3 regions of the Streptomyces sp. NBC_00876 genome follow, and region 2 is predicted to be linked to each of the others. Evidence: riboswitches for the same ligand, from Rfam matches in the RefSeq annotation. Region 2 holds a riboswitch; each other region holds the start of a gene.
The links. Region 2 has a riboswitch for S-adenosylmethionine ahead of OG782_RS09585 (aminotransferase class V-fold PLP-dependent enzyme). Riboswitches for the same ligand answer to the same signal wherever they lie in the genome.

Region 1 (5,696 bases), 2.6 Mb from region 2:
GACCGGTTCGACTCCTGGCGCGGCACCTGGACGGAGGAGAAGGGGCAGGCGCTCGCCGTCCACACCCGCCGCGCCGCCGACCCGCAGGCCGCCTTCGACGCCCTGCGCGGCCCCCTCGGCGAGCTCGCCGCCCGCCACGGCCTGATCGTCGAACCGGGCCGCCTCGTACTGGAGCTGCGCCCGCCCGGCATGGACAAGGGAGTGGCGCTCACCGAGTACCTGCGCGAGACGCGCGCCGAGTCCGTGCTCTACGCGGGCGACGACCTGGGCGACCTCGCCGCCTACGCCGCCGTGGAGAAACTCCGCACCGAGGGACCCGACGGCACCCCCGGCCTGCTGATCTGCAGCGGCAGCGCGGAAGTGCCGGAACTGGCCGAGCGCGCCGACCTGCTGGTGCCGGGGCCGGGGGCCGTCGTGGAGTTCCTGTCAGCCCTCGCGCAGAGCCTCTAGCTGGTCCAGGAACCACTGCTGCGGCGGCAGCGCGGTGGCCGCCGCGGCCAGCCGCTTCGAGCGCTCCGCCCGTTCGCCGTCCGGTGTCGTCAACGCCTCGTGCAGGGCCTCGGCGGTGGCGGACACGTCGTACGGGTTCACCGTGATCGCGTCGGCGCCCAGCTCCTCGTACGCCCCCGCCTCCCGCGACAGCACCAGCACGCAGCCGTGGTCGGAGACGACCGGGACCTCCTTGGCGACCAGGTTCATCCCGTCCCGGATCGGGTTGACGAGCGCCACGTCGGCCAGCCGGTACGCGGCCAGCGAGCGGGCGAAGTCGTCCTTGACGTGGAGGACGACCGGGGTCCAGTCCGGCGTCCCGTACGCCGCGTTGATCGCGTCGGCGACGCGCTGCACCTCGGCGGTGTACTCCCGGTACACCGCCAGGTCCTGCCGCGAGGGGTAGGCGAACGCGACGTGCACGACGCGGCCGCGCCATTCGGGCCGGCCGTCGAGCAGGGCGCGGTAGGCGTGCAGACCGCGGACGATGTTCTTGGACAGTTCCGTACGGTCCACCCGCACGATCGTCTTCCGGCCGGGGCCCACCTGCTCCCGCAGCGCCGCCATCCGCTCGTCCACGTCCGCCTCGTGCGCGCGCCGGCGCAGGAAGTCCGCGTCGGCGCCGAGCCCGTGCACACCGATCCGGGTGTGGCCGGTGCCGCCCAGGATCTCCGTGCAGCAGCCGATGAACGCGTCCGCCCAGCGCCGGGTCAGGAATGCCGCCCGGTCGGCGCCCAGGATGCCGCGCAGCAGCTGTTCGGCGATGTCGTCGGGCAGGATCCGGAAGTAGTCGACGGGCGCCCACGGGGTGTGCGAGAAGTGGCCGATCCGCAGGTCGGGGCGGAGTTCGCGGAGCATGCCGGGCACCAGCGCCAGGTGGTAGTCCTGCACGAGGACCGCCGCACCCTCGCCCGCCTCCTCGGCGAGCGCCTCGGCGAAGGCCCGGTTGTACGTCTCGAAGGAGGCCCACTGCCGGCGGAACTCCGCGTCGAAGACGGGCTCGAAGGGGGTCTGGTAGAGCAGGTGGTGGACGAACCAGAGCACCGAGTTGGCGATGCCGTTGTACGCGTCGGCGTGCACGTCCGCGTCGATGTCGAGCATCCGGACTCCCGGCTCGCCGACCCCGCGCCGCACCGCCTCGCGGTCGCCGTCCCCGAGTGCGGCGCACACCCACATCTTGTCGTCGACGGCGCTCAGGCCGGAGACGAGTCCGCCGCCGCCCCGTTTCGCGTCGAGGGAACCGTCCTCGCGCAGGGCGTACGACACCGGGCCGCGGTTGGACGCGACGAGGACCTGGGCAGCGGGCTGGAGGGCGTGCTCGGAGACCATGGGCGGAACCTAGCCCGATCGCGAAGCGCCCAAACGTGCGAAGTCGGCCGTTGTCACGCCGCGCGGCGTGACACGTACTCCTCGATCTCCCGCATCGGCGGCCGTTCCTCGGTGTCCACCGCGTACGTGTGCGGGACGAAACCGTGCTCGCCGCGCTCGAACTGCGTCAGCGACGGTCGGACCAGGTGCCCGCGGGAGAGCCGCAGCTGGGCGGTGCGGTAGATGGCGGCCGCCATCCGGCCCAGGGCCTGGCCGTCCTGGTGGCGGTGTTTCCTGACCCCGACGTCCACCTGGGCGAGCGCGTCGAGGCCGACGGTGTGCAGGGCGTCGACGAGCAGGCCCAGCTCCACTCCGTAACCGACCGGGAAGGGCAGCCGCTCCAGCAGTGAGCGGCGTACGGCGTACTCGCCGCCCAGCGGCTGGACGAAGCCGGCCAGCCGCGGCCAGTGGAGATTGAGCAGCGGCCGGGCCACCAGCTCGGTCACCCGGCCGCCCTGGCCTGCGGTCCCGTCGAGGGGGCGGTCGTACATCGCCTTGACGAACTGCACGTCCGGGTCGGTCAGCAGCGGGCCGACGATGCCGGAGACGAAGTCCGCAGAGAAGTCCTTCAGGTCCGCGTCGATGAAGCACACGATGTCGCCGCCGGTCACCAGGAGTGAGCGCCAGAGCACCTCGCCCTTGCCCGGGGCGGCGGGGACGCGGGGGAGGATCGCGTCCCGGTGCACCACCCGGGCGCCGGCCCGGCGGGCGACCTCGGCGGTGGCGTCCGTGGAGCCGGAGTCGATCACCACGAGTTCGTCGACCAGCCGGACCTTCTCCATGAGCTCGCGCCGGATCGTCGCCACGATGTCCCCGACCGTCGCCGCCTCGTTCAGGGCGGGCAGGACGACACTCACACGGCCGTGGCCGGCGGCACTCCCGCCGGGGCCCCGGGCGGCCAGGAGACGCTCCAGCGGGCGGTCGGCGGCCGACCAGGAACGCCTGGTCAGCCAGCGTTCGACCTCTTCCAGCACGGTCGATACTCCCTGTATGTGATCCATCTCGCGGTTCGGACGACTATCTCAACAGTCCGGTGCTTCGGTTACAGTCTTGAACAACGCAGATGACCGTCGCATGCCGGGGGTCCGTCCGCCGATAAACGCCTGGATCCATGATCCAGTGCCATAGCGCTCATCCAGAGGGACTGAGGGAACGGCCCGTTGAAGTCCCGGCAACCCTCCTGCCGACCGCGAGGTCAGGTGGGGAAGGTGCCAATTCCGTCTTGTGGCGAAATGCGTCACGAGGAAGATGAGGAGAAAGGGCCTCGCCATCATGGCTGTTGAGACTGTTGCAGCAAACACCGAATCTTCCGTGGACCTCGGTCCCGCCGCGGCGCTTTCCTGCCGCGAATGCGGAGAGCGATTCGAACTCGGCCCCATTTTCGCCTGCGCGTCCTGTTTCGGGCCGCTCGAAGTGGCGTACGACCTGCCGAGCGGCTCCCCGGACGAGCTGAAGAAGCGCATCGAGGCCGGTCCGAACAACATCTGGCGCTACGCGCCGCTGCTGCCGGTCCCCTCCGACGTCGCGGACAAGCCCAACATCAACCCCGGCTTCACCAAGCTGGTCAAGGCCGACAACCTCGCCCGTGAGCTGGGCGTCACCGGCGGCCTGTACGTCAAGGACGACTCCGGCAACCCGACGCACTCCTTCAAGGACCGTGTCGTCGCGATCGCCGTCGAGGCCGCCCGCGCCTTCGGATTCACCACCCTGTCCTGCTCCTCCACCGGCAACCTCGCCGGAGCGGTGGGCGCCGCCGCCGCCCGCGCCGGCCTGCGGTCCTGCGTGTTCATCCCGCACGACCTGGAGCAGGGCAAGGTCGTCATGGCCGCGGTGTACGGCGGTGAGCTGGTCGGCATCGAGGGCAACTACGACGACGTCAACCGCTTCTGCTCCGAGCTCATCGGCGACCCGCTCGGCGAGGGCTGGGGCTTCGTCAACGTCAACCTGCGCCCGTACTACGGCGAGGGTTCCAAGACCCTCGCCTACGAGATCTGCGAGCAGCTCGGCTGGCAGCTGCCCGACCAGATCGTCATCCCGATCGCGTCCGGCTCGCAGCTCACGAAGATCGACAAGGGTCTCCAGGAGCTGATCAGGCTCGGCCTGGTCGAGGACAAGCCGTACAAGATCTTCGGCGCCCAGGCCGAGGGCTGCTCCCCGGTCTCCGCCGCCTTCAAGGCCGGTCTCGACGTCGTGCGGCCGCAGAAGCCGAACACGATCGCCAAGTCCCTGGCGATCGGCAACCCGGCCGACGGCCCGTACGTCCTGGACATCGCCCGCCGCACCGGCGGCGCCGTCGAGGACGTCGACGACGAGCAGGTCGTCGAAGCGATCAAGCTGCTGGCCCGCACCGAGGGCATCTTCGCCGAGACCGCGGGCGGGGTGACGGTCGGCGTGACGAAGAAGCTGATCGAGGCCGGTCTGCTGGACCCGTCGCTCACCACCGTCGTCCTGAACACCGGCGACGGCCTCAAGACGCTGGACGCGGTGGCCGCCACCTCGCAGGCGAGCGCCACGATCCGCCCGAGCCTGGAAGCCTTCCGCGCCGCCGGACTCGCCACCAGCTGAGAAGCGTTCGACCACCCGAGACTTCAGGAAGGGCACCCACCATGAGCGTCAAGGTCCGTATCCCCACCATCCTCCGCACCTACACGGGCGGCCAGGCCGAGGTCCCGGCCGAGGGCGCGATCCTCTCCGAGGTCATCGAGTCCCTGGAGAAGGACCACCCGGGCATCGCCGCCCGCGTCCTGGACGACCAGGGCAAGCTGCGGCGCTTCGTGAACGTGTACGTCAACGACGACGACGTGCGCTTCGAGGGCGGCCTGGAAGCGGTCACCCCGGACGGCGCCGGAATCTCGATCATCCCGGCCGTCGCCGGCGGCTGCTGAGCCCCGGGCCCCCGGGCCCGTCGTCCGGGCCGCCCCCGCGGCCCGACTTCACCGTGTCACCGGAATTGCCCCCTCTGCGAGAGAAGCGGAGGGGGCAATTCTGCATGGTTGAGCGCGGTAGAGTGAGGGAAGTCCCCTTCGCTGCCCGTGCCGCCCGCATATGAGAATGCGCCTGGCCGTGACCAGATGCAGCCAAAGTGTTCACTCCCCTTGAGTCATAAGTCGCCTTTGCCTGGCCCGACTTGCCCTGCATTCTTGTGGATTCCTCATCTTCGGGCGATCGGTGCTGCCCAGATTTCTCGTCCGATTGACCTGTTGCAGAGGGCAGTTGGGCAGATACATTCGGCCGCGGTCGGCGCGTTCCGGCGCACGCACCCTCTCCTGTCGGAGGGTGAGTTCTGACCCGGGCCCGCGAAGTGCGGTCCTGTGCAAGGGCCAGTAATAGGGGAGTTAGGCATGGCTCAGGGCACCGTCAAGTGGTTCAACGCGGAGAAGGGGTACGGCTTCATCGCGGTCGACGGTGGTGCGGATGTTTTCGTCCACTACAGCGCGATCCAGATGGACGGGTACCGCACCCTCGAAGAGGGTCAGCGAGTTGAATTCGAGATCTCGCAGGGCCAGAAGGGGCCGCAGGCGGACATGGTCAAGCTCGCCGTCGGCTGAGCCCGGCACGGCCACGACACAGTCGGCCAACGACACTACTCACGCACGAAGGGCCCGCACCTCACAGGTACGGGCCCTTCGTGCGTCCCGGGCCGCTTCCGCGCGCCCCGTACGGCTGTCCACACTCCGAGGAGGACGCTTGCACTCTCGGGGGTCGAGTGCTAATTATTGGTTAGCACTCTCTGGGTGAGAGTGACAGAAACTTGGACCGGGCCGGTGAGGCCCGCAGGTCTGCCGGGGCAAGGAACCGGCAGACAGGCAGGCCGTCCGTCGCGGGCGCCTCTCGGTCCG
Region 2 (5,696 bases):
AAGGATCTCGCGGTGCACCGTCGAACTGCGGATGTCCTGTCGTCAGCCTACGGCCTCGGCGCATCCCGCCGGCACGGCGAGGCGCTCTGTCCCGTTCCCTCCGCTTGCGTCATGCTCTGTTCATGATCGATCGGCGGGCTGCGGCCGGCAGACTCCTGCGCGCGGCCACCTCGGGCGGACCGCCGGTGACGTACACCCTCATCTCGCTGTGCTGTGTGGCCTTCGTGATCAGCCCGCTCTCCGGACTCAACCCGGTGTACGGCACCGGGGACGCCCTGCTCAGCGCTCAGGCGGGGTACTTCGAACGCTGGGGTGTGATCCCGGGCGAACTGTGGGACGGCTCGGCGCACGCCCTGCTCACCCCGCTCACCGCGCTCTTCGTGCACGGCAGCTGGCTGCACCTGCTGGGCAACATGCTGTTCCTGTACGTGTTCGGAGCGATGGCCGAGGAGCGCATGGGGCACACCGAGTTCGCCTGCTTCTACCTCGGCTGCGGCTACCTGGCCCTGCTCGCCTACGCGGCCGCGCACGCCACGTCCGACCAGACGCTCGTCGGCGCGTCGGGGGCGATCTCCGCGGTGCTCGGGGCCTTCCTCTATCTCTTCCCCAGAGCCCGGGTCACCAGCGTGTTCCCGTTCCTGCTCTTCCTGCCGCTGCGCTTCCCGGCCTGGATCGTGCTGATCTTCTGGTTCGTCCTGCAGTGGCTGGCGGCGCAGGGTGCGGGCAGCGGCCCGGGGGTGGCCTACCTCGCCCATGTCGTCGGCTTCGCCACCGGCTTCCTCTACGCCTGGGGGCGCTACCGGCGTGAGGCTAGAGTGAAGTCTCCAGCCACGGCCACCGAGGGAGAAAGCCAGCCGTGATCACCGCGATCGTGCTCATCAAAACCAGCGTGGACCGGATTCCCGAGATCGCCGAGGCCATCGCGGCCCTGGACAGCGTCAGCGAGGTCTTCTCGGTCACCGGTACGTACGACCTGATCGCCATGGTCCGGGTGGCCAAGCACGACGATCTCGCCGATGTCATCCCCGGCCGGATCAGCAAGATCCCCGGTGTCGAGGGAACCGACACCCACGTGGCGTTCCGTACGTACTCGCAGCACGACCTGGAGGCGGCCTTCGCCATCGGTCTGGACGCCTAGACGCCTAGGCGTCAGCACGTGGGGCCGGGTACGGACAGCTGTCCGTACCCGGCCCCACGTGCTGACGGGCCTCAGATCTGCGCCGTGCCCCGGTCCGGGACGCAACGGCCGTCCTCGGTGCGGTACTTCCACTGGGCGCCCTCGCTGACGAGCTCCCCGACGGCCCGCAGGAAACGCTCGATGTGCTCGTCCGGCGTACCGGCGCCGAAGCTGACCCGGATCGCGTTGAGGGACCGCTCACCCGGCTCGGCCTCCGGCGCGCCGCACTCGCCGACGTCCTGCGGGTCGCTGCCGAGCAGGGTGCGCACCAGCGGGTGGGCGCAGAACAGGCCGTCGCGCACCCCGATGCCGTACTCGGCGGAGAGCGCCGCGGCGAAGTGCGAGCTGTTCCAGCCCTCCACCACGAAGGAGATGACGCCGACCCGCGGGGCGTCGTCGCCGAACAGCGAGAGCACCTTGACCTCGGGCACCTCGGCGAGTCCGGCGCGGACCGCGGAGACCAGCTGCTGCTCGCGGGCGACCAGGCTGTCGAATCCGGCCTCGGTGAGCGCCTTGCAGGCGGAGGCGATGGAGTAGACGCCGATGACGTTGGGCGAGCCGGCCTCGTGGCGGGCGGCGGTGGTGTGCCACTCGACGTCCACCCCGCCGTCGGTGCGCCGGGCGACCTTGCGGGAGGCGCCGCCGCCGGCCAGGTAGGGCTCGGCGTCGCGCAGCCAGTCGGAGCGGCCGGCGAGGACGCCCGAGCCGAACGGCGCGTACAGCTTGTGTCCGGAGAAGGCGACCCAGTCGACGTCCAGCTCGGCGATGTCGACGGGGTGGTGCGGGGCGAGCTGGGCGGCGTCCAGCACGATCCGTGCGCCATGGGCGTGCGCGGCGGCGGCGAGCTCCTTGACCGGCCACAGCTCGCCGGTGACGTTGGAGGCGCCGGTGACGCAGACCAGCGCGGGGCCGTAGGGGTCCCGGTCGGCGAGCGCCCGCTCGAGCGTGGCGACGGCCTGGGCCGGGGTGCGCGGGGCGTTCAGGTACGTCACCCGGGCGTCGCGCCAGGGCAGCAGCGAGGCGTGGTGCTCGGTCTCGTACACGAACACCTGGCAGTCGGCGGGCACGGCCGCGGCCAGCAGGTTGAGCGAGTCCGTGGTCGACCGGGTGAAGATCACCTGGTCGTCGGGGCGGCAGCCGAGGAACTCCGCGACGGTGACGCGGCTGGACTCGAAGAGGTCCGTGGAGAGCTGCGAGAGGTATCCGGCACCGCGGTGGACGCTGCCGTAGTACGGGGCGTAGGCGGCGACGTCGTCCCACACCCGCTGCAGGGCCGGGGCGCTGGCGGCGTAGTCCAGCGCGGCGTAGGTGACCTCACCGCCGGTGACCAGCGGAACCGTCACATCCTTGCCCAGAACCGGCAGAGGCGCACAAATGGACTGGTCGGTGGCAGCGGTGAAGACAGACATGGCGAACTCCCGTAACAGGCAGGCGAATTCCGCGTGCCTGCGGATACGCGGCAGCACGGAAGGAAGAAAGAGGGGTGTGCGGAGGAGGGCCGAAAAGCCCTATCGCATTCGCTTGCTCACAAGAGGCTCCCTGAGGACCAGGACCCCACGGGTGGACATCTCACGATGTCGAGGGGTCCGCGCTTGCCGCAGACCTCGCTGCCTGCGGCCTGGTCTTCACCCGGGGCACCCCGCCACGGACGGAGGGTTGCCGGACAGCGGGCCGGGGCCGTAGTCGCTGTCACTCATGACCTGCCCAGCATCTTGCCATACGTACGGAAACACGCAAGGCGCAGTCCGTATGACGGACTGCGCCCTGCCTCACATCCCGTGCGTTCAGGCGTTGCTGGCCACGACCCATCTCTCCAGCGCGCGCCCGGCCGCCCCCGAGTCGATGGACTCGGCGGCCTTCGCCATACCGGCGGTCAGCTGCTCGGTGAGCGTCCCCTCGCCCGGGTCCAGCGCGACCAGCGCCGCCGCCGAGTTGAGCAGGACGGCGTCCCGTACGGGCCCGGTCTCCCCCGCGAGCAGCCGGCGGGCCACATCGGCGTTGTACGAGGCGTCGGCGCCCCGCAGCGCCTCCACCGGCACCAGGTCGAGGCCGACGTCGCGCGGGTCGAAGGCCTCCTCGCGCACCACCCCGTTCCTGGCCACCCAGACGCGGGAGGTCGCGGTGGTGGTCAGCTCGTCCAGACCGTCGTCGCCGCGGAAGACCAGGGCGGAGTTGCCGCGCTCCGCGAGGACACCCGCGACGATGGGGGCCATCCGCAGGTCGGCGACACCGATGGCCTGCGAGCGGACCCTGGCCGGGTTGGTGAGCGGCCCGAGGATGTTGAACGTGGTCGGCGCGCCGAGCTCCGAGCGGGCCTTCGCCGCGTGCCGCAGGGCCGGGTGGAACTTCACCGCGAAGCAGAAGGTGATGCCCGCCTCCTCCGCGACCTCGACGACACGCTGCGCAGGCAGGTCGAGATTGACGCCGAGCTTGCCCAGGACGTCGGAGGAACCGCTGGCCGACGAGGAGGCACGGTTGCCGTGCTTGACGACCTTGGCACCGGCTCCGGCCACGACGATCGCCGACATGGTGGAGATGTTGACCGTCTTGGCCATGTCGCCGCCGGTGCCGACGATGTCGACCGTACGGCCGGGCACCTCGATGGTGGTGGCGTGCTCGTACATCGCACGGACCAGACCGGACACCTCGGTGACGGTCTCGCCCTTCGCGCGGAGCGCCACGGCGAAGCCGGCGATCTGCGCGTCGGTCGCCGCGCCGCTCATGATGCGGTCCATCGCCCACGCGGTGTCGTCGGCGCTCAGGTCCTCGCCGCGCAGCAGCGGGATCAGCACGCCCGGCCAGGAACGGGCCGCCACGCTGTCGCCGCCGACCGGGGTCACAACGTTCATGGTCCACTCCTGGGGTCCACAGCCGATAAAGGGGATGCGACCACCCTATCGAGCCCCGGGGACAGCGAAGAGCCCCGTCCATCGAACGGACGGGGCTCCTGCTGTGGCGATCAGTTCAGGTGATCAGTGGTGGCCGTGGCCGCTGTTGATCTCCTTGTACTCCTCGGCGGTGGGCTTGGCGATCTGGTTGTTCTCGCCGTAGTAGCCCTTGCTGAGCCTGGCCCGCAGCTTCTGCACCGGGGACACCTTGCGCCGGACACCGTTCTCGTCGACCGTCGGGCCGATCTCGACCGGCTTGTACTGCTCGTGCGCGGTGAGCGTGTGCAGCTGCGCCGGTGAGAGCGGCTCGTGGACCTCGACGAACTCACCGTGCGGCAGGCGCTTGATGAGACCGGACTCGCGTCCGTGCAGCACCTTCTCCTTGTCCCGGCGCTGAAGGCCGAGGCAGATCCGCCTGGTCACGATGAACGCGATGACCGGGCCCACGAAGATGAAGATCCGGACGAACCACGAGATGGCGTTCAGCGACAGGTGGAAGTGCGTGGCCCACAGGTCGTTGCCACCGCCGATGAAGACGATGACGTACTCGGTGATCCAGGCGACGCCGAAGGCCGTACGGGTGGGGGTGTTGCGCGGGCGGTCCAGGATGTGGTGCTCGCGCTTGTCCCCGGTGATCCAGGACTCGATGAACGGGTAGACCGCGATGATCGCGAGCACCAGCCCGAAGGCCATCAGCGGGATGAACACACCCAGGACGAGCGTGTGGCCCCAGAGGTTGATCTCCCAGCCGGGCATCACTCGGATCAGACCCTCGGCGAAGCCCATGTACCAGTCGGGCTGTGCGCCGGTGGACACCTGGTCCGGGCGGTACGGGCCGATGGCCCAGATCGGGTTGATCGAGGCGATGCCCGCGATGACGGCGATGACGCCGAAGACCAGGAAGAAGAACCCTCCGGCCTTCGCCATGTACACCGGCAGCAGCGGCATGCCCACGACGTTCTTGTTGGTCCGGCCGGGACCCGCGAACTGCGTGTGCTTGTGGTAGAAGACCAGGATCAGGTGGCCCACCAGCAGCCCGAGCATGATGCCCGGCAGCAGCAGGATGTGGATCGAGTAGAACCGTGCGACGAAGTCGCCGCCCGGGAACTCCCCGCCGAACAGGAACATCGAGATGTACGTACCGACGACCGGCGTGGCCAGGATCGCGCCCTGGGTGAAGCGGACACCCGTACCCGAGAGCAGGTCGTCCGGGAGCGAGTAGCCGGTGAAGCCGGTGAACATGCCGAGGACGAACAGCAGGAAGCCGAACATCCAGTTGATCTCGCGGGGCTTGCGGAACGCGCCCGTGAAGAACACGCGCATCATGTGCACGAACATGCCGGCCAGGAAGATCAGCGCGGCCCAGTGGTGGATCTGCCGGACGAGCAGACCACCGCGGACGTCGAAGCTGATGTCCAGCGTCGAGGCGTAGGCCTCGGACATCCGGATGCCCTGCATGGGCTCGTACGGGCCGTGGTACACGACCTCGTTCATGCTCGGGTGGAAGAACAGCGTCAGATACACACCCGTGAGGATGATGATGATGAAGCTGTAGAGGCAGATCTCACCGAGCATGAAGGACCAGTGGTCCGGGAAGATCTTGCGCATGTTGGCCTTGGCCAGGGAGTAGA
Region 3 (5,696 bases), 5.2 Mb from region 2:
CGTACCCCAACGCGAAGAAGGTGGTCGGCAAGTCCATCACCTCGCTGTCGTCGCTCACCAGCAACTACAACGTCACCGTCCCGTCGTCCGGCGCGTACAACACCTCGTACGACATCTGGGACAGCGACTACGACTACGAGGTCATGCTCTGGGTCAACTACAACGGCGCCGTGGGCCCGCTCGGCACCTCGCAGGGAACGCTGACGCTCGGCGGTCACACCTGGACCGTCTACAAGGGCGACAACGGGGCCAACCAGGTCTTCTCGTTCCTGCGCACCTCGGACTCCACGTCGGGATCGGTGGACATCCTGCCGATCCTGAAGTGGATCAAGGACACCAAGGGCTGGTGGGGCAACGAGACCATCGGTGACGTCCAGTTCGGCTACGAGATCACCTCGTCGCCGGGCGGACTGGACTTCACCACGAACGGATTCGGTGTCTCCTCGAGCTGATCCGTACGCACAAGGAGCCGGCCCCCGCACGGGGGCCGGCTCGCGCGCTCGGGTGGGGCGCCAGGACTACTTCGGGGCGGGGCCGGTACTCTCCCGCACCGTCAGTTCCGGCGCCAGCAGCTCGACTTCGTCCGTGCCGCGGCCGGAGAGCTTGGCGACGACCTGCTCGACCGAGCGGCGCCCCATCTCCTGCGCGGGGATGGCCACCGAGGTGAGCCGTACCGAGGCCTGCGAGGCCACCTGCTCGGGACAGATCGCGACCACCGACACGTCCTCGGGGACGGCCCGGCCCTGCTGCCTCAGCAGGTTGAGCAGCGGCTCCACCGCCGACTCGTTCTGCACGATGAACCCGGTGGTGCCGGGACGCTCGTCGAATATCCGCGACAGGGTCTGGGCCATCGCCGGGTAGCCGCCCTCGCAGGGCCGGTGCAGCACCCGCACGCCGGTCTCCTGCGCCTTGGCACGCACTCCGTCGACGGTCCGCTCGGCGAAGCCGGTGTGCCGCTCGTATACGGCGGCCGCCTCGCCGATCACGGCGACCTCGCGATGACCGAGGCCGGCGAGGTGCTCCACGCAGAGCGCTCCGGTCGCCTCGAAGTCGAGATCCACACAGGTCAGCCCGTCGGTGTCGGCGGGCAGTCCGATGAGCACGGCCGCGCGGTCGGTCTCGCGCAGCAACGGCAGCCGCTCGTCGTGCAGTTCGACGTCCATCAGGATCATCGCGTCGGCGAGCGAGCTGCCCGCGATGCGCCGCACCGCCGCGGGGCCCTCCTCCCCGGTGAGGAGCAGGACGTCGTAGCCGTGGGTACGGGCCGTGGTGGCAACCGCGATGGCGATCTCCATCATCACGGGGACGTACATGTCGGTACGCAGGGGGACCATCAGCGCGATGATGTTCGACCGGCTGCTCGCCAGCGCCCGCGCACCGGCGTTGGGGTGGTAGCCGAGCTGCTGGATGCTCTGCTCCACGCGCTGCCTGGTGGGCACCGAGATGGAGCGTTTCCCACTGAGGACGTAGCTCACCGTGCTCGCCGAGACTCCGGCATGCTGCGCGACCTCGGCCAGGGTGACCATTCAGCTCTCCATCACGTGACGACGTCGGACACCGGCACGCATACCGGCCTGCTGCGACAGTTCGGCCAGATGAGGCGAAGCGCTTCGACTGGCCACCCTCCGCCTGCGACATGCGCAGATGATGCGAGACTAGACCCGCACACACAGCGTGTCCATAGCAGCGTCGAAGCGCTTCGACTCATCGCCTCCCGCTCGTTCCGGCCATGGCAGCAGCCATGGGGCTACCGCCACGATATGCCGGACACCCGGTTCGGAACATCAGCGGGACCGGGTGACTGCGCGCCTCGGGCCGCCGGCGGTGTCCAGTCGCCCAGTCAGTCGGCGATCTCCTGACCGGCCGCACCGGCATCGGTGAGCTGCGGCCGGTCGCCGCTGCCCGCACCGGAGCCCGGTCCGTCGTTGCGGTACTCCGCGAACCGGTCGTCCTTCCAGGAGAACCCGCTCCCCCGCTCGGTGTGCGGTGACCCGATTGCGACCCCTCGCTCTGCGGCCCGGTCCAGCCGTGGATCTACGCCTGTCCGCCGCCGCGCGCGGCGTCGCACAGGACCCCGCCCTCGAACCCGACGTTGACCAGTCCCTCCACCTTGCCGCCGGCGTCGACGAGCTTCAGCGCATGCCACAGCTCCAGCCAGTACACGCGTCCGCGGTGACCGGCGAGCCTCGTCCGCAGCACGTCCGGCGCATGGGTCCACACCTCGGGGAGGTGTCCCGCGTAGTCGAAGGCGGGCCGCAGTTCGACCCATCCGTCGTCACGGACGTCGCCCGCGGTGAGCAGGATCTCGACGGCCTGCCCGGGCTCCTGCCGGCACTTCTTGGCGTGGATCCAGTGCACATGGTGGCCCGCGGCGTACCGTGCGCAGCCGTCGTTCAGGACGGAGTCGTTCTGGGGGAGATGACGCAGCATGACGGGCTCGCCTTCCGGGTTGTGGGACCCCGAGTGCCCTGCACCGCGGTCCGCTGTTCCCCGTGCCCTGCGCACGGGGCAGGTCGTCACCCGGAGCACCCGCAGCGGAGCGGGGTGCCGTCCAGCAAGCCGGGGCTGTGCGCTGGAACTCATGACCCGAGGAAACTCTAACCCACACGAACAGCACGACCCGACGGGTGGTCAGGAACGTACGGGAGCGCCCGTACCCGGGCGCCACCCCCACGTGTCCCGTCCGGTCCGCCGGGTCCGCCGCACTCAGCCGGTGATGAGACCCGGGTCGCTCGAACCGGATTCGCCCGTCTCGACGTGCCCGGCGAAACGGCGCAGGAAGCCCGCGTCCGCGTCGGAGGTGACGGTGACGTCGTACCAGCGCTTGCTGCTTCGCAGGTCAAGGGTGTGCTTCACGGTCGCCCCGGCACCGACGGTGAAGGTCTGCGCCGCTCCCCCGTATCCGACCGCGCTGCGGACGGTGAGGTGGACGGCGCCGGAGCCTGCGTTGGACAGGGTGAGCTCAAGCTTTCCACCGACGGCTGTATGACGTGCCGTCACCTCGGGGCCGGCTGTCTTGCCGGGGGCCCGGAAGGCACGCAGGAAGCCGTTCGGGCCGTGGACGGTGAGGTCGGTCACCCCCTGCGAGTAGGCGGTGTTCCAGGCGTCCGACAGCGACTTCCCCGCCTCGGTGGTGTACGTCCAGGGCCCGTCGATCCGGTTGGCGGACGTCACCAGGAACTGCGCACCGGCGTCCGCACCGCCGCTGAAGGTGAGACGGAACTTCCCGGTGGCCGGGTCGGCGGCGCCGTCGACGAAGGGCGCGTAGCGCAGCGGCCGGGTGGGACGGGACCCCTTCTCCTGCTTGGGCACACTGCCGGTGGCGGGCGGCGCGGGTTTGTAGTCGGGGTGCCGGTCGCCGTCCGGGGGCTCGTAGGCGGCGGTCGACGGCAACGAGGGCGACGAGGTGTCGGTACGGCGGAAGTCGAAGGCGGAGGTGAGGTCGCCGCAGATGGCGCGCCGCCAGGGCGAGATGTTGGGCTCGCGCACACCGAAGCGCTCCTCCATGAACCGGATGACGGAGGTGTGGTCGAAGACCTCCGAGCACGCGTACCCGCCGGTGCTCCACGGGGACACGACCATCATGGGTACGCGCTGGCCGAGCCCGTACGGCCCTGCCACGTACCGGATGTCGCCGGGGAAGTAGTCGGCGGAGGTGTCCACGGTGGACAGGCCCTGGGAGGCGCCGGACGGCACGAACGGCGGCACCACGTGATCGAAGAAGCCGTCGTTCTCGTCGTAGGTGATGAAGAGAGCCGTCCTGCCCCAGACCTCGGGATCGGCGGTCAGTGCGTCCAGCACCTGCGCGATGTACCAGGCGCCGTAATTCGCGGGCCAGTTGGGGTGCTCACTGAAGGCCTCGGGGGCGACGATCCACGACACCTTCGGAAGCGTCCCGGCCTGGATGTCGGCCTTCAGGTCGTCGAGGAGCCCGCCGCCGTTCTTGATGTCCGTTCCCGTGCGCGCCTTGTCGTGGAGCGGATCCCCGGGTGCGGCATTGCGATAATTGTTGAAGTAGAGGAGCGAGTTGTCGCCGTACGTCCCTCGGTAGGCATCATCGATCCACCCCCAGGACCCGTCGGCGTCGAGCCCGTCGCCGATGTCCTGGTAGACCTTCCACGACACCCCGGCCTGCTCCAGGCGCTCGGGGTAGGTGGTCCAGCCGTACCCGGACTCGTCGTTGCCGAGCACGGGACCGCCACCGGTGCGGTCGTTCCCGGTGTATCCGCTCCACAGGTAGTAGCGGTTCGGGTCGGTCGACCCGATGAACGAGCAGTGGTAGGCATCGCAGACGGTGAACGCGTCGGCGAGGGCGTAGTGGAACGGGATGTCCTCACGGGTGAGGTGGGCCATCGTGGTCGCCGTCTTGGCAGGCACCCACTTGTCGTACGCGCCCTTGTTGAACGCCCAGTGACCGCCCGCCCAGTCGTGGTTCAGGTCCTGGAGGAACTGCATCCCGAGATCGTCGGCCGGCGGCCGGAAGGGCAGCACCTCCCTGCCGAGAAGATCCTTCTGGTGCCAGACCGGCTTTCCGCTGGGAAGCGTGACCGGCCGCGGGTCACCGTATCCGCGTACACCCTTCATCGTGCCGAAGTAGTGGTCGAAGGAACGGTTCTCCTGCATGAGTACGACGATGTGCTCGACGTCCTGGAGCGTTCCGGTACGCCCCCGCGCGGGAAGGGAGGCGGCGCGGGCGATGCTGGACGACAACGCGGTGAAGGCTGCGGTGCCTCCGGCGAGTTGCAGGAGCCGGCGACGGTTCAGTTCAGCCATGGGTGGGGGCCTCTGCGGGGTGAGGGGACGTGGGGCGAAAGCGACTGGAGTTTTCCAGAATCGGCACGCCTACGGAAGGCCCGTGCAGTGTGCACGCGGTGGCTTTCGGCCGAACAGACGGCAACGGACCGGAACGGAACGGATCCAATCGGAACAGCCGGCCAATGTTCCCCTGCCCCTACGGTTTCCGGGCCACAGCCCCGTAGACCGAAACGGGCTGAGTCTCCACCGGGAGCTCGCGGAGGTTGAGCTCCGGGTGCCAGTCGACCACCTGGACGACGCCCGGTTCGACCCATTCCAGCCCTTCGAAGAACCTGCGCACACGCGCGCGCGACCGGGGCACGAGTGTCACCCCGCCCGCGGCGTAGGAGGCCACGCCCTGCTCGACGTTCTCCGGGTCGAAGTCACTGGTGAGCTGGGACAGCACGAGGTAGCTGCCGGGAGCGAGCCGCGCGACGAGCCGCTCCACCAGCTCGTGCGCACCGTCGGCGCCGTCCTCACCATCGGCGACGAAGTGCATCAACGCGATCAACGACAGCGCGACGGGGCGCTCGAAGTCGAGGATCTCGCCCGCCGGCTCCAGAATCCGCTCCGGCTCCCGCACATCGGCATCGAGGTAGGCCGTCACCCCTTCCGCCGTGCCCTGCAACAGGACTTCGGCGTGGGCCCGCACGATGGGATCGTTGTCCACGTACACCACCCGCGTATCGGGGACGACGCCCTGAACGATCTGGTGCAGGTTCGGCTCGGTGGGAATCCCGGACCCGATATCGAGGAACTGCCGGACCCCCGCCTCCCCGGCGAGCCACCGCACGGCACGGTGCATGAACCACCGGCTGTGCCGGGCGATGCGCTTCGTGTCGGGCGAAAGCCCGGCGATCCGCCGGCCGAGCTCCTCGTCGACGGGGTAGTTGTTCTTCCCC

Region 1: linked by a shared signal. The riboswitch ahead of thrC (threonine synthase) and the one ahead of OG782_RS09585 (aminotransferase class V-fold PLP-dependent enzyme) in region 2 are both predicted to bind S-adenosylmethionine.
Region 3: linked by a shared signal. The riboswitch ahead of OG782_RS32370 (hypothetical protein) and the one ahead of OG782_RS09585 (aminotransferase class V-fold PLP-dependent enzyme) in region 2 are both predicted to bind S-adenosylmethionine.

Annotation. Positions count from the first base shown of each region.
Region 1 is NZ_CP108800.1:4,746,484-4,752,179, forward strand. Features, by position in the region: gene otsB (trehalose-phosphatase) at 1-450, shown strand, start outside; gene OG782_RS20795 (trehalose-6-phosphate synthase) at 427-1,818, opposite strand; gene OG782_RS20800 (glucosyl-3-phosphoglycerate synthase) at 1,872-2,831, opposite strand; SAM riboswitch class I at 2,986-3,112, shown strand; gene thrC (threonine synthase) at 3,130-4,422, shown strand; gene OG782_RS20810 (MoaD/ThiS family protein) at 4,464-4,742, shown strand; gene OG782_RS20815 (cold-shock protein) at 5,199-5,405, shown strand.
Region 2 is NZ_CP108800.1:2,178,347-2,184,042, forward strand. Features, by position in the region: gene OG782_RS09575 (rhomboid family intramembrane serine protease) at 123-860, shown strand; gene OG782_RS09580 (Lrp/AsnC family transcriptional regulator) at 857-1,138, shown strand; gene OG782_RS09585 (aminotransferase class V-fold PLP-dependent enzyme) at 1,210-2,586, opposite strand; SAM riboswitch class IV at 2,761-2,878, opposite strand; gene trpD (anthranilate phosphoribosyltransferase) at 2,962-4,026, opposite strand; gene OG782_RS09595 (cytochrome bc complex cytochrome b subunit) at 4,150-5,696, opposite strand, start outside.
Region 3 is NZ_CP108800.1:7,389,943-7,395,638, reverse strand. Features, by position in the region: gene OG782_RS32380 (GH12 family glycosyl hydrolase domain-containing protein) at 1-452, shown strand, start outside; gene OG782_RS32375 (LacI family DNA-binding transcriptional regulator) at 519-1,526, opposite strand; gene OG782_RS32370 (hypothetical protein) at 2,035-2,430, opposite strand; SAM riboswitch class IV at 2,478-2,587, opposite strand; gene OG782_RS32365 (phosphocholine-specific phospholipase C) at 2,707-4,773, opposite strand; partial or broken gene OG782_RS32360 (SAM-dependent methyltransferase) at 4,952-5,695, opposite strand.